Regions from separate parts of the Streptomyces sp. NPDC007875 genome, predicted to be linked through region 1. Evidence: riboswitches for the same ligand, from Rfam matches in the RefSeq annotation. Region 1 holds a riboswitch; each other region holds the start of a gene.

The links. A riboswitch is a leader RNA that binds a small molecule or an ion and turns the genes downstream of it on or off. The one in region 1 is predicted to bind S-adenosylmethionine.
Region 2: it holds a riboswitch for S-adenosylmethionine, as region 1 does, so the genes downstream of both, thrC (threonine synthase) here and ACFYOY_RS11040 (aminotransferase class V-fold PLP-dependent enzyme) in region 1, are expected to answer to the same signal.
Region 3: it holds a riboswitch for S-adenosylmethionine, as region 1 does, so the genes downstream of both, ACFYOY_RS32350 (glutathione S-transferase C-terminal domain-containing protein) here and ACFYOY_RS11040 (aminotransferase class V-fold PLP-dependent enzyme) in region 1, are expected to answer to the same signal.

What each region holds. Positions count from the first base shown of each region.
Region 1 is NZ_JBIADZ010000004.1:373,331-379,727, reverse strand. It holds gene ACFYOY_RS11055 (Rieske 2Fe-2S domain-containing protein) at 1-328, shown strand, start outside; gene ACFYOY_RS11050 (ubiquinol-cytochrome c reductase cytochrome b subunit) at 325-1,962, shown strand; gene trpD (anthranilate phosphoribosyltransferase) at 2,129-3,202, shown strand; SAM riboswitch class IV at 3,298-3,416, shown strand; gene ACFYOY_RS11040 (aminotransferase class V-fold PLP-dependent enzyme) at 3,621-5,030, shown strand; gene ACFYOY_RS11035 (Lrp/AsnC family transcriptional regulator) at 5,152-5,433, opposite strand; gene ACFYOY_RS11030 (rhomboid family intramembrane serine protease) at 5,430-6,164, opposite strand; gene ACFYOY_RS11025 (hypothetical protein) at 6,317-6,397, shown strand, end outside.
Region 2 is NZ_JBIADZ010000006.1:360,910-367,306, reverse strand. It holds gene ACFYOY_RS16150 (cold-shock protein) at 65-271, opposite strand; gene ACFYOY_RS16145 (MoaD/ThiS family protein) at 681-959, opposite strand; gene thrC (threonine synthase) at 956-2,257, opposite strand; SAM riboswitch class I at 2,276-2,417, opposite strand; gene ACFYOY_RS16135 (glucosyl-3-phosphoglycerate synthase) at 2,610-3,557, shown strand; gene ACFYOY_RS16130 (trehalose-6-phosphate synthase) at 3,703-5,175, shown strand; gene otsB (trehalose-phosphatase) at 5,247-6,101, opposite strand; gene ACFYOY_RS16120 (DUF3263 domain-containing protein) at 6,196-6,397, opposite strand, start outside.
Region 3 is NZ_JBIADZ010000019.1:68,756-75,152, forward strand. It holds gene ACFYOY_RS32335 (MauE/DoxX family redox-associated membrane protein) at 1-445, shown strand, start outside; gene ACFYOY_RS32340 (ribonuclease BN) at 685-1,545, shown strand; gene ACFYOY_RS32345 (Mut7-C RNAse domain-containing protein) at 1,689-2,432, shown strand; gene ACFYOY_RS32350 (glutathione S-transferase C-terminal domain-containing protein) at 2,473-3,318, opposite strand; SAM riboswitch class IV at 3,649-3,795, opposite strand; gene ACFYOY_RS32355 (PP2C family protein-serine/threonine phosphatase) at 3,881-5,026, opposite strand; gene ACFYOY_RS32360 (Fpg/Nei family DNA glycosylase) at 5,110-5,898, shown strand; gene ACFYOY_RS32365 (CU044_5270 family protein) at 5,950-6,397, opposite strand, start outside.

The DNA of each region.
Region 1 (6,397 bases):
CAAGGCGGCCCTGATGCTGGTCCGGCTGCAGCCGGAGAACATCAAGGACAAGCGCGAGCTGGACTGGTCGCACGAGGGCATCGTCGCGTTCTCCAAGATCTGCACCCACGTCGGCTGCCCGATCAACCTCTATGAGCAGCAGACGCACCACGTCCTGTGCCCCTGCCACCAGTCGACCTTCGACCTCTCCGACGGTGGCCGAGTGATCTTCGGTCCGGCCGGTCACGCGCTGCCGCAGCTGCGGATCAGGGCCAACGACCAGGGGTACCTCGAAGCCATGGGCGACTTCCCGGAGCCCGTCGGTCCTGCTTACTGGGAGCGCGGATGAGTACTACAAGCGACAGCGGTGCGCAGCGCCGCGGCAAAGCGCCCGCGGGCGAGCGCGTCGCCGACTGGGCCGATGGCCGGCTGGGCGTCTACAGCCTGGCCAAGGCCAATATGCGCAAGATCTTCCCGGACCACTGGTCCTTCATGCTGGGCGAGGTCTGCCTCTACAGCTTCATCATCATCATCCTCACGGGTGTGTATCTGACGCTGTTCTTCCACCCCAGCATGGAAGAGGTCACGTACCACGGGCCGTACGTCCCGATGCAGGGCGTCAAGATGTCCGAGGCGTTCGCCTCGACGCTCGACATCAGCTTCGAGGTGCGGGGCGGTCTGCTGATCCGGCAGATCCACCACTGGGCCGCGCTGGTCTTCCTGTGCGGCATGTTCACGCACATGATGCGCGTGTTCTTCACCGGTGCGTTCCGCAAGCCGCGTGAGATCAACTGGCTGTTCGGCTTCCTGCTGTTCTTCCTCGGCATGCTGACCGGCTTCACCGGCTACTCGCTCCCCGACGACCTGCTCTCCGGCACCGGTCTGCGGTTCATCGAGGGCGTGTTCCTGTCGATCCCGGTGGTCGGCACCTACATCTCGATGTTCGTCTTCGGCGGCGAGTTCCCCGGGATGGACCTCATCCCGAGGCTCTATCCGGTCCACGTCCTGCTGCTGCCGGGCATCATGCTCGGCCTGCTGGTGGCGCACCTGATCCTGGTCTTCTACCACAAGCACACGCAGTACCCCGGGGCCGGAAAGACCGAGAAGAACGTCGTGGGCATGCCCCTGCTGCCGGTCTACATGGCCAAGGCGGGCGGCTTCTTCTTCCTGGTCTTCGGTGTGATCGCGGTCCTCTCCGCGGTCGCGACCATCAACCCGGTGTGGACCATCGGTCCCTACCGGCCCGACCAGGTGTCCACCGGCGCCCAGCCCGACTGGTACATGGGCTTCGCCGAGGGTCTGGTCCGCGTGATGCCCGGCTGGGAGATCACCGCCTGGGGCCACACGCTCGTCCTGGGCGTGTTCATCCCGATCGTGCTCTTCCCGCTGGTCCTCTTCGCGATCGGGCTCTACCCGTTCATCGAGTCCTGGATCACCGGCGACAAGCGTGAGCACCACATCCTGGACCGCCCGCGCAACGCCCCGACCCGTACGGCCTTCGGTGTCGCCTGGCTGACCGCGTACTTCGTGATGCTGATCGGTGGCGGTAACGACCTGTGGGCCACCCACTTCCACCTGTCGATCAACTCGATCACGTGGTTCGTGCGGATCGGCTTCTTCGTCGGCCCGGTCCTGGCGTTCATCGCCACCAAGCGGATCTGCCTCGGCCTCCAGCGGCGCGACCGCGACAAGGTGCTGCACGGCCGTGAGACCGGCATCATCAAGCGGCTGCCGCACGGTGAGTTCGTCGAGGTCCACGAGCCGCTCGCGCAGGAGCAGCTGCACATGCTGACCCAGCACGAGCAGCCCGAGCCCTACGAGATCGGCCCCGAGACCGACGAGAACGGGGTCAAGCGGAAGGTGACGCCCGCGCAGCGGATCCGTTCGAAGCTCTCCAAGGGCTACTACGGCGAGGACAACGTCATTCCGAAGCCGACCCGCGAGGAGTACCACGAGATCACCAGCGGCCACGGCCACCACTGATCTCCGCCGTACCGCTCTCGCACGTCAGCTGACGCCACAGACCAGGGCCCCGGCCCGGACCACACGGTCCGGCCGGGGCCCTGGTCGTGCTGCCGATAGGCTGGCGGCGGGCCGCTGACGTGCGCGGCCCCTTCCCTGCCCACCCCCACGGATCCAGGAGCGGACCATGGACGTTGTGACCCCCGCCGGAGGCGACAGCACCGCGACGGCCCGCACCTGGCCGGACGTACTGACCTCGCTGATCGCCGGCCGGGACCTCGATGCCGACGACACCGCCTGGGCCATGGACCGGATCATGCGGGGCGAGGCCACCGACGCCCAGATCGCCGGTTTCGCGATCGCGCTGCGCTCCAAGGGCGAGACGGTCTCCGAAGTGGCCGGTCTGGTGCGGGCCATGTACGAGCACGCCAAGGTGATCGAGGTGCCCGGGGAGACGGTGGACATCGTCGGCACCGGCGGCGACCGCGCCAAGACCGTCAATATCTCCACCATGTCCGCGCTGGTCGTCGCCGGTACCGGCGCGCGGGTCGTCAAGCACGGCAACCGCGCCTCGTCCTCCGCCAGCGGCGCCTCCGACGTGCTGGAGAAGCTCGGCGTCAACCTGGACATCACCCCGGAGCGGGTGGTGGAGGTCGCGGAGGAGGCGGGGATCACCTTCTGCTTCGCGGTGAAGTTCCACCCGTCGCTGCGGCATGTCGCCTCGGCCCGCCGCGAGCTGGGCGTCGCCACTCCGTTCAACCTGCTCGGCCCGCTGACCAACCCGGCGCGGGTGAAGTGCCAGGCGACCGGCGTCGCCGACGCCCGGATGGCGCCCATCATCGCCGGGGTGCTGGCCGAGCGGGGCTCCTCCGCGCTGGTCGTCCGCGGCGACGACGGGCTGGACGAGCTCACCGTGACCACGACCTCCCAGGTGTGGGAGGTCCGGGGCGGCGCCGTGCGCCAGGAGACCCTCGACCCCCGCGACGTGGGCATCGAGCGGGCCCCCGTGGAGGCCCTGCGCGGCGCGGACGCCTCGTACAACGCCGATGTGGCGCGGCGGCTGCTGGCGGGCGAGCAGGGCCCGGTCCGGGACGCGGTACTGCTGAACTCGGCGGCGGCGCTGGTGGCGCTCGAGCCGGAGCCGGGGGACAAGCCCCTGGCGGAGCGGATCGCGGCGGGTGTCGCGCGGGCCGCCGAGTCGATCGACTCGGGCGCGGCGCGCGACGTCCTGGAGCGGTGGGTACGGGCCACTCACGCATAGGCGTTGCCCTTACGGCGCCCATGTTCTGTCCGTGCCCTGTCCGGGATGCGGACAGGGCATGGGCGCCGCCGTCCGGCATGGCATACTCCTGACCAGGTCACGAGTGACAGCGACTACGGCCCCGGCCCGCTGTCCGGCAACCCTCCGTCCGTGGCGGGGTGCCCCGGGTGATGACCAGGCCGCCTGGCAGCGAGGCCGGCGGCAAGCGCGGACCCCTCGCACTAGGGGTCCTGGTGGTCGAGGGAGTTCTTCCGTGATGCAGCGAATGCGCTAGGGCCGAGCGGCCCGTTTCCCCTCTTGTGCTCCGCGCGGTATGGCCGTGCGTCGAGCGACTTTCCGCGCCCTGACGGTCGGCTCACCGCCGTCTTTGTGCGCGTCACGCATTCTCACGCCTTTGATCCTCCCGGGAGACTTCGCCATGTCCGCGCGCCCTTCTGCCGCCGCCTCCGTCTCTGCCGATTCCGCCGCCTCCGCCGATTCCTCCGTCGCCGCCCGTGGGCCGCTGCCCGTGCTGGGCAGCGATGTCCTGGTGCCCCTGGTCACCGGGGGCGAGGTGACCTACGCGGCGCTCGACTACGCCGCCAGCGCCCCCGCGCTGCGGCGGGTCTGGGACGACATCGCCGCGTACGCCCCGTACTACGGCAGCGTGCACCGCGGGGCGGGCTACCTCTCGCAGCTGTCCACCGACCTCTTCGAGAACAGCCGTAAGGACGTCGCCGCCTTCCTCGGCTGCCGCGAGGACGACCAGGTCGTCTTCACCCGCTCCACCACCGATTCGCTCAACCTCCTGGCCGCCGTGGCGCCGCGGGGCACCGAGGTCTTCGTCTTCGAGACCGAGCACCACGCCTCGCTGCTGCCCTGGGAGCAGCGGAAGGACGTCACCGTCCGCTACCTCAGCGCCCCGCGCTCCCCGCGGCAGGCAGTGGAGACGCTGGAGAAGGCGCTCGCCGGGCGCGCCGAGGGCCCGGCGCTGGTCTGTGTGACCGGCGCGTCCAATGTGACCGGTGAGCTGTGGCCGGTGCGGGAGCTGGCCGCGGCCGCGCACGCACACGGCGCCCGTATCGTCCTGGACGCCGCGCAGCTGGCCCCGCACCACCCGGTGGACATCGCGGAGGCCGACGTCGACTGGGTGGCCTTCTCCGGGCACAAGCTGTACGCGCCCTTCGGCGCCGGTGTGCTGGCCGGTCGGGCGGACTGGCTGCGGGAGGCCCGGCCGTATCTGGCGGGTGGTGGCGCCAGCCGTAAGGTGACGCGCAGGGACGACGGCGGTCTCGACGTCGAGTGGCACACCACCGCCGCCCGGCACGAGGCGGGCTCGCCGAACGTCATCGGCGTCTACGCGATCGCGTCGGCGTGCAGGGCGCTGTCCGAGGCCGGTTTCGAGGGCCTGGTCGCCCGTGAGCGGGAGCTGATCGAGAAGGTGCGGACGGGGCTGGCCGAGGTGCCCGAGGTGCGGGTGCTCTCGCTGTTCGGCGACGACGCCCCCCGGGTCGCAGTGCTGTCGTTCGTGGTGGAGGGCTGGAACAGCTCCCACTTCGCGGCGGCGCTCTCCGCGGAGTACGGCATCGGCGTACGCGACGGGCTCTTCTGCGCGCATCCGCTGGTCCGCACCCTGCTGGACAGCGAGCCCGACGAGCCGGGCGAATGCGGTGCGCCGGAGGCCGCGCCGGGGGAGCGCTCGCTGAACGCGATCCGGGTCAGCTTCGGGGCGGGCACCCCGGACGAGCATGTCGAGCGGTTCGTCGGCGCCGTGAAGGAGCTGGTGCGTGAGGGGGCCCGGTGGAGCTACCGCACCGAGGACGGCCGCTGCGTCCCGGACCGCGGCTGAGCCCCTGTGCCCCGGGGACGCCGGGGGCTGAGGGAGCGAGCCGCTGGGCTCCGGGGGTCGGAGGGCTGAGGGAGCCCTGGGCCCCGGGGGGTGCCGGGGCCGCGGGGCCGGGGGTGTGGCGCTAGCCGTCCAGACCGATCGCGAACGCCGCCTCGAGGTCGTGCTGCGAGTACGTCCGGAAGGCGATGTGCGTCTCGGTCGAGGCCACCCCCGGCAGCTTGCTGATCTGCCCCGTGATGATGTCCGCGAGGTCGTCGTGCCGGGCCACCCGCACCATCGCGATCAGATCGTGCGCGCCGGTGACCGAGTAGACCTCGCTCACGTTCTCCAGCGCGGCGATCTTCTCGGCGGTCTCCGGAATCCGGTCCACGCTGGTCTTGATGAGCACGATCGAAGTGATCACGGCTGGCTTTCTCCCTCACTGGCCCTGGCTGCGCCGCCCACTCTAGTCGTCCTCCCGAACCGCCCCCACGCGTAGAGAAAGCCGAGCGTGAAGCCCACGAGATGGGCGAGATAGGCGACACCGGGGCGGTCGTCGGCCTGCCGGGCGGCCAGCCACTGGAGGGCCACCCAGAAGATCAGCACCGCCCAGGCCGGAAAGCGCAGCGGCAGAAAGAACAGAAACGGAAAGAGACTGGTCACCCTGGCCCGGGGAAACAGCCACAAGAAGGCGCCGAGCACCCCGGAAATGGACCCGGAGGCGCCCACCAGGGTCTGGGCGGAGTCGGCGTGCGCGGCGGCGTAGCCGAGCAGCGCCAGATAGCCGGTGACGAGGTAGAAGACGGCGAACTGGACTCGTCCCATCCGCTCCTCGGTCATCGCCCCGAAGACGTAGAGAAACAGCATGTTGCCGAGCAGATGCAGCCAGTTTCCGTGCACGAACAGCGCGGTCAGCGGGGCGAGCGGCTGGTCGGGGGCGCCGCTCCACAGGGCGCTGGGCACCACTCCCCAGCGCTCGAAGTACGTGGACTGGGCCTCCACCAGCCGCCCGCCCGTGCCATAGCCGGGGTTGAGCCCCGAGGCCGGTCCGATGACGAAGAGCAGGCAGCAGCTCACGATCAGGCCGTATGTCACCCACGGGCGGCCGGGCCCCGCCATCCAGGGGCGGCCGCGCCCCGACGACGTCTCGATCATGGTCAGATCATTCCGTACCGGGCGCAACCTCCACAGAGTGCCTCGCCGCGCTCCCGTCGGGGCGCGGGCGGGACGGGCCCGGCGCGGGGCAAGGCTCAGGCCGTAGGGTTACAGGACGCCGCCGACGAGCCGAGAAGCGAGGACCCGCAATCATGGCCGTGCCCCTGCCGACCGACCGGACCCGCTGGCGTTGCACACTGTGCGGCAACCTCACCCGGTTCGATGTGACCCGC
Region 2 (6,397 bases), on a different contig from region 1:
TCCGTACCCTGTTCGGGACACGGACCCTTCGGACTGTACTGTTCAGCTGCGTCGCGTCGGCGCGTCAGCCTACGGCCACGCGGACCATGTCGGCCTGCGGGCCCTTCTGACCCTGCGAGATCTCGAACTCGACCCGCTGGCCTTCCTCGAGGGTGCGGTACCCGTCCATCTGGATCGCGCTGTAGTGGACGAACACGTCCGCACCACCGTCGACCGCGATGAAGCCGTACCCCTTCTCCGCGTTGAACCACTTGACGGTGCCCTGAGCCATTCCTAACTCCCCTATTGCTGGCCCTTGCGCAGGACCGCACTCCGCGGACCCGGGTCAGACCTCACCCCCCGGATGTGGGGGGTGTGCGCCGGAACGCGTCGACCGCCGCTGAATGTATCCGTCCCAACGCCCTCTGCAACAGGTCAATCGGACGAGAATTCTGGGCGCGGTCGAACGGTTAAAAGTGAGAATTTATGTGAAGTTCGGGCAATCCGGGCGGGGCATAGGGAACCAACCCGACAATTCGTGCTCACACTTTACGCACAACTTGACGAGTTCTCATATGTGGTTCCGGCCCGGGGGCCATCGGGGAATCCGGGCAACTGTATCGCGATTCCACACACGGAATCGCCCCGTCCGGTTGTCCCCGGACGGGGCGATGCCAAAGGTGAGGAGGGTGGACGCGGGGTCAGCAGCCGCCCGCGACCGCCGGGATGATCGAGATCCCGGCACCGTCCGGGGTCGCCGTGGCCAGGCCGTCGGCGAAGCGGACGTCGTCGTCGTTGACGTAGACGTTGACGAAGCGGCGGAGCTTGCCGGTGTCGTCCAGGACGCGGGCCGCGATGCCCTGGTGGTTCTTCTCCAGGTCCGCCAGAACCTCGGCGAGGGTCGCGCCCTCGGCGGGGACCTCGGCCTGACCGGCGGTGTACGTGCGCAGGATGGTCGGGATTCGGACGTTGACGCTCATGCGAGACCAGCCTCTCGGAACGAGTCAAGGGTGGGGCGGATGATGGCAGAGGGACCGGTGGTGGGGGCCACCGCGTCGAGGGTCTTGAGGCCGTCGCCGGTGTTGAGCACGACGGTCGTCAGGGACGGGTCGAGCAGACCGTCCTCGATCAGCTTCTTGGTCACGCCGACGGTCACCCCGCCCGCGGTCTCCGCGAAGATCCCCTCGGTGCGGGCGAGCAGCTTGATCGCGTCGACGATCTGCTCGTCGTTCACGTCCTCCACCGCGCCGCCCGTACGGCGGGCGATGTCCAGGACGTACGGGCCGTCCGCGGGGTTGCCGATGGCCAGCGACTTGGCGATGGTCTGCGGCTTCTGCGGCCGGACGACGTCATGGCCGGCCTTGAAGGCGGCGGAGACCGGGGAGCAGCCCTCGGCCTGGGCGCCGAAGATCTTGTAGGGCTTGTCCTCGACCAGACCGATCGCGATCAGCTCCTTCAGCCCCTTGTCGATCTTGGTGAGCTGGGAGCCGGAGGCGATCGGGATGACGATCTGGTCCGGCAGCCGCCAGCCCAGCTGCTCGCAGATCTCGTACGCCAGGGTCTTGGAGCCCTCGCCGTAGTACGGCCGCAGATTGACGTTGACGAAGCCCCAGCCCTCGCCCACCGGGTCGCCGATCAGCTCGCTGCAGAAGCGGTTGACGTCGTCGTAGGTGCCCTCGATGCCGACCAGCTCACCGCCGTAGACCGCGGCCATGACGACCTTGCCCGCCTCCAGGTCGTGCGGGATGAAGACGCAGGAGCGGAAGCCCGCACGGGCGGCCGCGGCGCCGACCGCGCCGGCGAGGTTGCCGGTGGAGGAGCAGGAGAGGGTGGTGAAGCCGAAGGTGCGGGCGGCCTGGACGGCGATGGCGACGACCCGGTCCTTGAAGGAGTGGGTGGGGTTGCCGGAGTCGTCCTTGATGTGCAGCTCACCGGTGACGCCGAGCTCACGGGCGAGGTTGTCGGCCTTCACCAGCTGGGTGAAACCGGGGTGCAGGCTGGGCAGGTCCGCCACGTCCGCGGGGACGGGCAGCAGCGGGGCATAGCGCCAGATGCTGTTCGGACCGGCCTCGATCCGCCGGCGCAGCTCCTCCGGGTCGCCGGCCGGCAGCTCGTACGCGACCTCGAGCGGCCCGAAACAGACCTCACACGCGAAGATCGGGCCCAGATCGAACCGCTCACCGCACTCCCGGCAGGACAATGCGATGGCGGGACCGAAGGCACCGGAGGGGTCGGAGGCGGAGGAAGTGGTTGAGCTTTCTACTGACTGCACAGCCATGGATGGCGAGGCCCTTTCTCCTCATCTTCCTCGCGACGCATTTCGCCACGAGACGGAATTGGCACCTTCCCGAGCTGGGAGCCTCGCTGCGGAATGCGAGATCAGCTGGAGGGTTGCCGGGGCTTCAACGGGCCGTTCCCTCTGCCCCTCTGGATGAGCGGTATGGCACCGGGCGGACCCGGGCGTTTGTGAGCACGGCATCATCACGGGCTTCCTCGGTAAACACCGAGGTCGACCCCGACATACGACGGCCATGTGCGTTGTTCAAGACTGTAACCGAAGGCCCGGATGGTTGAGCTAGCCGTCCGAAGCGCGAGATGGATCACAGCGACCACGGCAGGGAGAGACACAGGTGCTGGATGAGGTGGAGCGCTGGCTGAAGCACCGCTCCTGGTCGGCCGACGACCGGCCGCTGGACCGCCTGCTGGACGCGAAGCGGGGCTCGGCGACGACCCTGAGCGTGGTCCTGCCCGCCCTGAACGAGGAGGCCACGGTCGGCGAGATCGCCGCGACGATCCGCCGGGAGCTGATGAGCGAGGCGGCGCCGCTGGTGGACGAGCTGGTGGTGCTGGACTCCGGCTCGACGGACCGCACCGCCGAGGTCGCCGCGGCGGCGGGCGCCACCGTCGTCCCCCGCGACTCGCTGCTGCCCCGGCTGCCCGCGCTGCCCGGCAAGGGCGAGGTGCTGTGGCGGTCCCTGCTGGCCACGAGCGGCGACATCATCTGCTTCATCGACGCCGACCTGCGGGAATTCGATCCGCGCTTTGTCTCGGGGATCGTCGGTCCGCTGCTGACCGACCCCACGCTGCAGCTGGTGAAGGGCATGTACGACCGCCCGCTCGGCGAGGTGGCGGGCCAGGGCGGCCGGGTCACCGAGCTGGTCGCCCGCCCGCTGCTGAATCTGCACTGGCCCCAGCTGGCCGGATTCGTCCAGCCGCTGGGCGGTGAGTACGCGGCACGCCGCACGCTGCTGGAGCGGCTGCCCTTCCCGGTCGGCTACGGGGTCGAGCTGGGGCTGCTGGTCGACGCGCTGCACACGGTGGGTCTCGACGCACTCGGCCAGGTGGACATCGGGGTGCGCAAACACCGCCACCAGGACGGGCTGGCGCTCGGCCGGATGGCCGCCGCGATCTACCGCACCGCACAGCTGCGGCTGGCCCGGGGCCATTTGGTGCGGCCGCGGCTGACCCAGTTCGACCGGGGCGACAACGGCTTCGAGCCGCGCACCACGGACGTGGACACCGAGGAGCGGCCGCCGATGATCGAGATACCGGAGTACGCGGAGCGGCGCGCGGCGTGATGCGTACACGCGGCGCGGCGTGACCGCCCCGGTGGGGGCATCACGCGATAGCCCCTACGGGCGGAAACAGGCCGCCCCATACCGCCTACGGGGCAAGAAACCGTACGTACGTTTGCGCGGGGTCGTGGCTGGCTAGGCTCGCGATATGGCAGTTCCGCGCACCGCTCCGATCCTGGTCGCGTCCAACCGCGGCCCGGTCTCGTACACCCTGGGCGAGGACGGCTCGCTCACCGCCCGGCGCGGCGGTGGCGGGCTGGTCTCCGGCCTCAGCGCCATCGGAACCGACGCGAACGCGGTGTGGGTGTGCGCGGCGCTCGGGGAGGGTGATCGCGAGGCGGCCCGGCGCGCCGGGGAGAGCCATCTGAACCCCGGTGACACCGGCGGCCAGCAGGTGCGGATGCTCGACATCGCACCGGATGTCTTCGCCGCCGCGTACAACGGCATCGCCAATTCGGTGCTGTGGTTCATCCACCATCTGCTCTACCAGACCCCGGTCGAGCCGGTCTTCGACGCGGAGTTCGCCGACCAGTGGGCGGCCTACGAGACGTATAACGCGGCCTTCGCGGACGCACTCGCCGAGGAGGCGGTGGACGAGGCCGTCGTCCTGGTGCAGGACTACCACCTGGCGCTGGTGCCCGCGATGCTCCGCGAGCGGCGCCCCGATCTGCGGATCGGTCACTTCTCGCACACCCCCTGGGCCCCGCCGGACTACTACCGGCTGCTGCCGGACGACGTCGCGGCGGGTGTGCTGCGCGGCATCCTCGGCGGCGACCGCGCCGCGTTCCTCACCGAGCGCTGGGCCGATGCCTTCGCCGACTGCTGCGCGGCCGTGCTGGGCGCGGAGATCGTCCGGGACGGCGACGGTGACGGTAACGGCGAGGGCGCGGCGACGGCCGTGCGCTTCGAGGGACGGGAGACCCGGCTGGGCGTCCACGGCCTCGGCGCGGACGCGGACTTCCTGCGGCAGCGGTCGCGGCAGGCGGATGTGGACGAACGGCTGACCAGTCTGCGGGCGCAGATCGGGCCGGACCGGAAGTCGATCGTCCGGGTGGATCGCACCGAGCTGTCCAAGAACATCGTGCGCGGGCTGCTGGCCTACCGGCGGCTGCTGGAGACCCACCCCGAGTGGCGGGAGCGCGTGGTGCATGTGGCCTTCGCCTACCCCTCCCGCCAGGACCTCGCGGTCTACCGCGACTACACCGAGCGGGTGCGGCGGATCGCGGATGAGATCAACGCCGAGTACGGCACGGAGGGCTGGACCCCGGTCGCCCTGCATGTGAAGGACGACTTCGCACGGTCGCTGGCCGCCTACCGACTGGCGGACGTGGCGCTGGTCAACCCCATCCGGGACGGGATGAACCTGGTGGCCAAGGAGGTCCCGGTGGTCTCCGAGCGGGGATGTGCGCTGGTGCTGTCGCGGGAGGCGGGGGCATACGCCGAGCTGGGCGACGACGCGCTGGTGGTGAACCCGTACGACGTGGAGGCCACGGCCCGGGCACTGGACGAGGCGCTGCGCATGAGCGACGGCGAGCGCGCGGACCGTACAAAGCGACTCGCCGCCGCCGCGACCGCGCTGCCGCCCCAGGCATGGTTCCTGGCGCAGCTGCGGGCGCTGTAGGGGCGAGGGTTTCGCGGTAACGGGCCTCTGAGCCGCGGACTGACGAGGTGACTGGCCCGGCCCAGGCGGCTCTACGAAGCGTTGGCGCCGCTGACCGCGTCGGCCAGGGACGACAGCAGCTCCACCACACCCGCCGGGCCGTCGACCACCAGGTCGGCCCGCTTGGCGAGTTCGGTCACCTCCGTGCTGCCGCTGCAGACCAGCACCCCCGGCACACCCTCCTCGCGCAGCCGCTCCACCGCCGCGAACGCGGCCAGGTCGCCCAGGTCGTCGCCCGCGTAGAGCACGGCTTCCGCACCCGTCCGCCGTACGTACTCCGTGAGCGCGACGCCCTTGTCCATGCCCGGCGGCCGCAGCTCGAGCACCAGTCGGCCGGGCTCGACGATCAGCCCATGGCGCTCGGCCAGGGCGTGCAGCGGCGCGCGCAGCAGCTCGAACGTGGCCTGCGGGTCCTCGGCACGGCGGGTGTGGACGGCGACGGCGCGGCCCTTGTCCTCGATCCAGGTGCCCTGTGAGGCGCCGTACTCCTCGAGGACGGCGGGGAGTTCGGCCTGGACAGCGGCGACGCCGGGGTGCGGTTCGGGTGCCTGGACCGCGCCGCTCGCAGCGTCCCAGCGCTCGGCGCCGTAGAGACCGAGGACGACGAGCCCGTTCAGCCCCTCGGCCCCGGCGAAGCCGCCGTACCGGACGGCGACCTCGGCCGGACGGCCGGTGATCACCGCGACGGAACGCAGCCGCGGGGCCAGCCGGGAGAGCGCGGGGAGGGCGCCGGGGTGGGCGCGGGCCTGGTCGGGGTCGGGGACGATCTCGGCGAGGGTGCCGTCGAAGTCGAGTCCGACAACGGCGCGGCCGGGCCGTTCGAGGAGGGCGGCGAGGCCCTCGCGGCCGGCGGCGGTGGTAGGTACGGGGAGGGGGTGACTGCCCATAGCGCTGCCCATGACGGTGACCCTACCGGGCCCGGCGACGCCACGGGCTTGGCTCGGGACGTCCCACCGGTGAACGGCCCGGGGAGGTCCCGCCTCAGCGCCGTTCGCGGCGCTCGTCCCTGACCCGCCGCAGCCGGTTGACGGTCACCGGGTCGTGCTCCAGGGCCCTGGGGTCGTCCAACAGCGCGTTCAGCAGCTGGTAGTAGCGGGTCGGGGAGATGCCCAGCCGCTCCCGTATCGCCCGCTCCTTGGCGCCGGGGCCCGGCCAGCCGCGTCGCTCCGCGGCGAGCACGGCC
Region 3 (6,397 bases), on a different contig from region 1:
GGACCGCCGCTGGCGGATGCCGCTGCGCCGGCTGCGACTGCGGATCACCGGGCACCCGCTCGCCGCGACCGCGCACCCGCTCGCCGCGACCGGACATCCGCTCGCCGACGCCGGACATCCGCTCGCCGACGCCGGACATCCGCTCACCGCGACCGGAGTCCCGGCGGCGGTCCCGGTCGCCGCGACCGTCGAACTGCTGGAGCGCTCGCGCGCCTGGCAGAGCGCCTCCCGCGTGGTGCGCTCCGCGCTGCTGGACCACTGGGACGACGGCGGCTGGCGCATCCTCCAGTTCGCCGGGGTGCACGGCGGCGGCGCGGCCGCGAGGCCCGTTCTGGTGCTCTTCGCGGTGGACGCCGCGGCCAGCCTGGACACGGTGCGCGAGCCCGCCGTCCGGGTCAGCGTCATCGACGCGGACAGCGGGGCCCCGGTCATGGCCACGGCGTGAGAGGCCGGCGCTCGGCGGGTAATCTGGATCAAACGAAAACTTCCTGGACAAAACGATCGATCCGCGGGGCGTCCAGCGCCGATGGGTGCCGAGGCGTACAAGGCATGGATGGACAAGCCCGACCGACACCCGTACTGACCGACACCCCTGCCGAAGGGGGCCCGTGGCGCGCGCGCCGCCCGGCGCGCGTTCCCGCCTGCCGGGGGCTGAGCCGGTGGCGCCGGTAGGGGAGTGGGTGTATGTCCGAGCATCGGTCCGCGTCCGGCTCCCGGGGGCCCAGGTGGTGGCGGCGGCTGGAGGACGCGTTCCACCGGTCCGCGATCGGACGCGGATGGCGGCGGGGCAGTGATTTCGAGCTGCTGCACCGTGCGATGGGCTTCGCCGCGCTGGGCTTTCTCACCCTGGTACCCCTGCTGATCGTGGTCGCCGCGGCTGATCCGGTGGACCGGCTCGGATTCGCCCAGTGGCTGGCCGAGGGCCTCGGGCTCTCCTCGACCTCGCGGGACGAGGTGCAGGAGCTGTTCGCCCCGCCCAAGCAGGCGCTGGAGTCCACCACCGCCTTCGGTCTGGCCACGCTGGCCGTCTTCAGCCTGCGCTTCGGCGCGGTGCTGCAGGTCGGCTACGAGAAGGTGTGGGAGCTTCCGGCCGGCCGCTGGCACACCGCCTGGCGCCATCTGGTGTGGTTCGTGGTGCTGATCTGCTATCTGCTGCTCTCCGCCCATCTGGAGCCCGGCATCTCGCGGGTGCTGGTGGCGGTGCTGGGCACGGTGCTGTTCTTCTGGTGGTCGCAGCGGCTGCTGCTGGGCGGGCGGATCAGCTGGGGCGCCCTGCTGCCCGGCGCGCTGGCCACCGGCGTCGGGCTGCTGGGGCTGCGGGTCTTCTCCCAGCTGGTGTTCTCCCCGCTGATCGCCTCCAACGCCGTCTCCTACGGTCCGGTCGGCACCGTCCTGGTCGTCCAGTCCTGGCTGGTCGGCGTCGGATACGTGGTCTTCGGCGGCGCGCTGCTGGGCCGGGTGCTGTACGAGGAGTATCTGCGGATGGTGGCCTGGCGCCGCAAGCGGCGGCGCGACCGGGCCAAGGCGGCCCCACCGGCGGACTGACACACCGGCCGACGGTCATGCGGGCGCGGCCGCGACCATGATGCGACGCGTTCCCGCCGGCGGCCGCTTCCATGATCGTCAGGCCCGGGGCCGGACCCGAAACGCCGTCGCCCCAGGCCGGGCTCGGCTGGCATGCTGGCGGTGTGAACGGACCCGAGATCCACCTCAGCCTCGCCCCTGAACTGCGGTTCTTCGCCGTCCCGGAGCGGCGCCGCCCCTGGACGGCCGTGGTCACCGACGGCGCCTCCACCCTCGGCCATGTCGTCGAGTCGCTCGGGGTCCCGCTCACCGAGGTCGGCCGACTGGTGGTGAACGGCGAGGAGACCGCCGTCTCGCATGTGCCGAGCGCGGGGGAGACCGTGGAGGTCCATCCGGTCGTCCGCCCCCAGCGGGTGCCGGGCGCGCCGCTGCGCTTTCTGCTCGATGTGCACCTGGGCACGCTCGCGCGCCGGCTGCGGTTGCTGGGCGTGGACGCCGCGTACGAGAGCGAGGACATCGGCGACCCCGAGCTGGCCGCACGCTCCGCCGCCCAGCGCCGGGTGCTGCTCTCCCGCGACCGGGGACTGCTGCGCCGCCGTGAGCTGTGGGCCGGGGCGTATGTCTACAGCGACCGCCCCGATGAGCAACTGCGGGATGTCCTCGGCCGGTTCACCCCGAGCCTGGCGCCCTGGACCCGCTGCACCGCGTGCAACGGCCCGCTGGAGGACGCCGACAAGGAGTCGGTCCGGGAGCTGCTCCAGCACGGCACCCGGCGCACGTACGAGGTCTTCGCCCGCTGCACGGTCTGCGAGCGGGTCTACTGGCGCGGCGCCCACCACGCCCGGCTGGAGGCCATCGTGGCCGGGGCGATGGGCGAGTTCGGCGACGCCCCAGCCGCCCTGTCCTGAGCCGAGCCGCCGGACAGGGCGCCTGGTCCTGGACCCGAGCTCAGGACACGTCGTCCTGGAGGGCCTCCGGAATCGTGGTGTGGAAGGCCGGATGGGCGTGCAGCCGCCGCACATAGGCGCGTAGCTGCCCATGGCGGGAGACCCGCTGGGCCGCGTCGGCGTCCAGGCGGAGCCGGTGCTCGGTGTCGAGCTGGACGAGGGCCACCCACAGGTCCACATCGGCGGCGGTCAGCTCGTCGCCCAGCGCGTACGGCGCGGCCGCCAGCCTGCGGTCGAGCCGGCCGAGGGCGGTCAGCAGCCGCTCCAGCGCCGCCTCCCGGCACTGCGCCTCGTGCGCCGTCCCGGCCTGCCGTGCGGCGTGGGTGATGTCGTCGTCGAGGAGTTCCCGGAGGGCGTCGATGTCCGCGGCGCGGGGCGCCGGGCGCAGCCGGGGACGTCCGGTTCCGCCGTGGTCGCTCAGATGGCCGGCGAGGTCGCGCAGGATGTCGGGCGTGTGATTGCTGACGACACGTCCGGTCCAGCCGTCACACAGCGCGGGCGCGTCCACCGGTCCGCCGTAGCGGTGCCAGGTGGCCTCGTAGGCCCCGCGCAGCGCGGCGAACGCCTCGGGAGTGTCGTCCGGGAGGCCGACGAGGGCGGTGGCGACGGTGTCCCGCAGCCCGAGCAGTTCGAGGGTGATGGAGACGCGCAGCGAGAGCGGACAGCTCGCGGAGAGATAGAGCCGATAGCGATGCGGCACCGGATAGAAGCCACCGGCGAGGTCGACGCCGATGCGGCTGCGGAACCGGTGCGGCGCGGCCGGCGAGGCGATCCGGGGGCGGGGTGAGCAGGGGTCGGGGTCGAGAAGAGCGGCAGGACCTGAACTGACCGGAAACGTCTCGGACATGGCTCTCCAAGGCAAGGACGGAGCCCCGGCCCGCCGGTCTGGGCGGCGCCGATGGCGCAACGGAAGGGAAGCCCGCGCGGGGCGTTCGCCGGGACGGTGCCGGGACACACCCGACCCCGGCACGCTGGGCCGCGCTCGGTGACCGCGTCGATTCAGACGGCTGGACTGGCGGCGCTGCAGATGCGCAGCAGGTCGATGTGCAGACGTCTGGTCAGGAGGTGGAGACGGCGGAGCGGGGACCACGGCCGGGGACGCCGACGGGCGCCGCCCCCGTCGCTGTCGGTCCTGGGCATCTCACCGATCCCATCATCGGGGGCTCGCGAGGCAGCGAGACCGCGCTTGTCCCGTCCACGCCGACGGAACCTGGTCGTCACCCGGGGGCACCCCGTCGCGGGACAAGGGTTGCCTGTCAGCGAGCCGGGGCCGATGACCCACCCGAGCGGGGATTCCGCACGGTGGGCGCTGACAATCGTGACCGTCCCTGACAGTGTCGTCGCGCTCCGCGAGGGCGTCAACCCATGCCGAAGTGGCCAACGCGGGCCGACGGCACGGTGGATGCCGCTCAGAGGAACGGCCGCCGCGCGCCGCCGATGGCCCGCTCGATGAGGACCATGGCCGCGTCGTCCGCCAGTCGTCCCTCGGCATGCCGGACCAGGGCGTGACGCAGCCGGTCCAGATACTCGCCCGGGGTGGCGCCGTCCAGCGTCTCCATGGTCCGGTGCAGCGGAAAGAACTCGTTGTAGTGGTTGCGGGCCTCGACCACGCCGTCGGTGTGCAGCAACAGCCGGTCACCGGGCAGGAACGGAAAGGTCTCGACGCGGATCGGGGGAGGGCTGAGGAACTCCTCCAGGCCGAGCGGCGGCAGCGGGCGCGCCGGGTCCAGGGAGCGCACCTTGCGCTCGCGCATCACCAGCGGCGGCGGATGGCCGCGGTTGATCAGCTCGACCAGCGACTCGTCCGACACCTGGGCGAGGAGGACGGTGACGAACTGCTCCTCCAGCTCCTGCGGGTCCTGGAGCTGGGAGCGGTCCAGCAGTTCGTACTCGCGCGCCAGCGCGGCCGCACAGCGGTGCATCACCTCGGCCAGGTCCTGCTCGTAGTGCACCGCCTCCCGGAAGGCGCCCACCACGGCCGCGGCGGACCGCACGGCGGCCAGCCCCTTTCCCCGCACATCGCCGACGATCAGCCGCACTCCGTAGCGGGTGCACATCGCCTCGTAGAGGTCCCCGCCGATCTGCGCTCCGCGCTCGGCCGCCATATAGACGCTGGCGGTGTTCACGGCACCGATCCGGGCGGGCAGCGGCCGCAGCACCACGTTCTGGGACACCTCGGCGATCCGGCGGATATGGGCCAGCTCCCGGTCCCGGCGCACCCGCACCGCGCTGGTCGCCACGCTCGCGAGCGCCACCACCAGCAGGGCCAGCAGATTCGCGTACACCATCTCGGTGCCCCAGGCGGCGTTGCGGGTGGCGGTGATCGCGCTGACCGCCATGGCCAGCAGCGCCACCCCGCCGGTGCCGAACGGCCCCATGGTCACCGCCGCCAGCGCCGGCGCCGGGGAGAGCAGGGGGCCGGTGTAGAGGGTGTGCGCGGGGGAGAGCTCGATGCTGAGCACCGCCGCCAGGACCAGGAACGGCAGACACCGTGTGACCGCGAACAGCCTATGGCTGCGACCGCTCGCCCCCGGGGCGAAGCGTATGAATCGCATAATTTGGACTTTATCTGATGAAAGCCGCCCAAGGAGTGGTTCTCCTTGACGCGCGACGGAGCCCCCGGGCGTAGCCTGACGCTATGCCCGAGCTACCGGATGTCGAGGGGTTCCGGCGAACGCTCGCCTCCTGCGCCCAGGGCCACCGCGTCGAGCGGGCGGAGGTGGCCGATGCGGGTGTGCTGCACGGGGTGACCGCGCAGCGGCTGAAGCGCGATCTCAAGGGCCGCCGCTTCGCCGCACCGCGCCGCCACGGCAAGTGGCTGATCGCCCCCACCGACGGGCCCACGGTCGTGCTGCACTTCGGCATGACCGGGCGGCTGGTCTGCGCGGCGGACTCCGAACCGGCCGGCCGGTTCGAGCGCGTCGCCTTCGACCTCGACGACGGCCACCGCCTCGGCTACGAGGACCAGCGCAAACTCCAGGGCATCTGGCTCGCCGCCACCGACGCCGACGTCGACCGGATCCTCGGCGATCAGGGCCCGGACGCGCTCTCCCTGAGCCGGGCCGATCTCGACCGGCTGCTGGCGGGGCGGCGCGGACGCCTCAAGGCCACCCTGACCGACCAGGCCGTGATCGCCGGGCTCGGCAACCTGCTCGGCGACGAGATCCTTTGGCGGGCCCGGATCCATCCGCAGCGGCCGGCCAATGCGCTGACCGACGACGAACACGAACGGCTCCACACCGCCATACGCGAGGTGCTGCGCGCCTCGGTGCGGGCGGGGCGGGTGCCGGACGACCCGGACTGGCTCACCGGACAGCGCGACGACCCGGACCCGCACTGCCCCCGCTGCGGCCATCCGCTGCGCCGCGGCCGGATCGCGGGACGGACCAGCCTGTGGTGCCCCCACTGCCAGCGGGACGGCGACTGACGCCCGCCCGGGGCGACCCGTGGCCCGCTCGGCCCCCTCGCGTCCGCCCGATCAGGACACCCACGCCTTGTACGACATCACGTCGCCCGCCTTCAGCTTGTACTCCGGATCGTCCCGGGTGACGGTCTCCTCGACGTCCAGGACGCTGCCGTCGTCCGGATCGAGGACGATCAGGTACCGCATCCCGGAGGATGCGGGGGTGAACCGGAACGCCTGCCCCTCCCGGCCGAGCCGGTCGGTGACCTTGCCCGCCGGGCGCAGCCCCTCGATCCCGGACAGCAGGGTGACGATGTCCGCCCTCTGGCGTGGACCGGGAGTCCACACGGCGAGAAACGACTCGACGGCCGAGATCAGCTCCGCCGGGTCGTCGTCCGCGCCCGGGGACCAGACGGCGAGGTAGGCGCGCAGCGCCGAGGCCCCGGCCGGAGGATCTTCGAAGTAGCTTTCGTTGGCGCCGTTGATACCGGCCGGATACTTCTCCTCGCGCAGCACCTTGCCG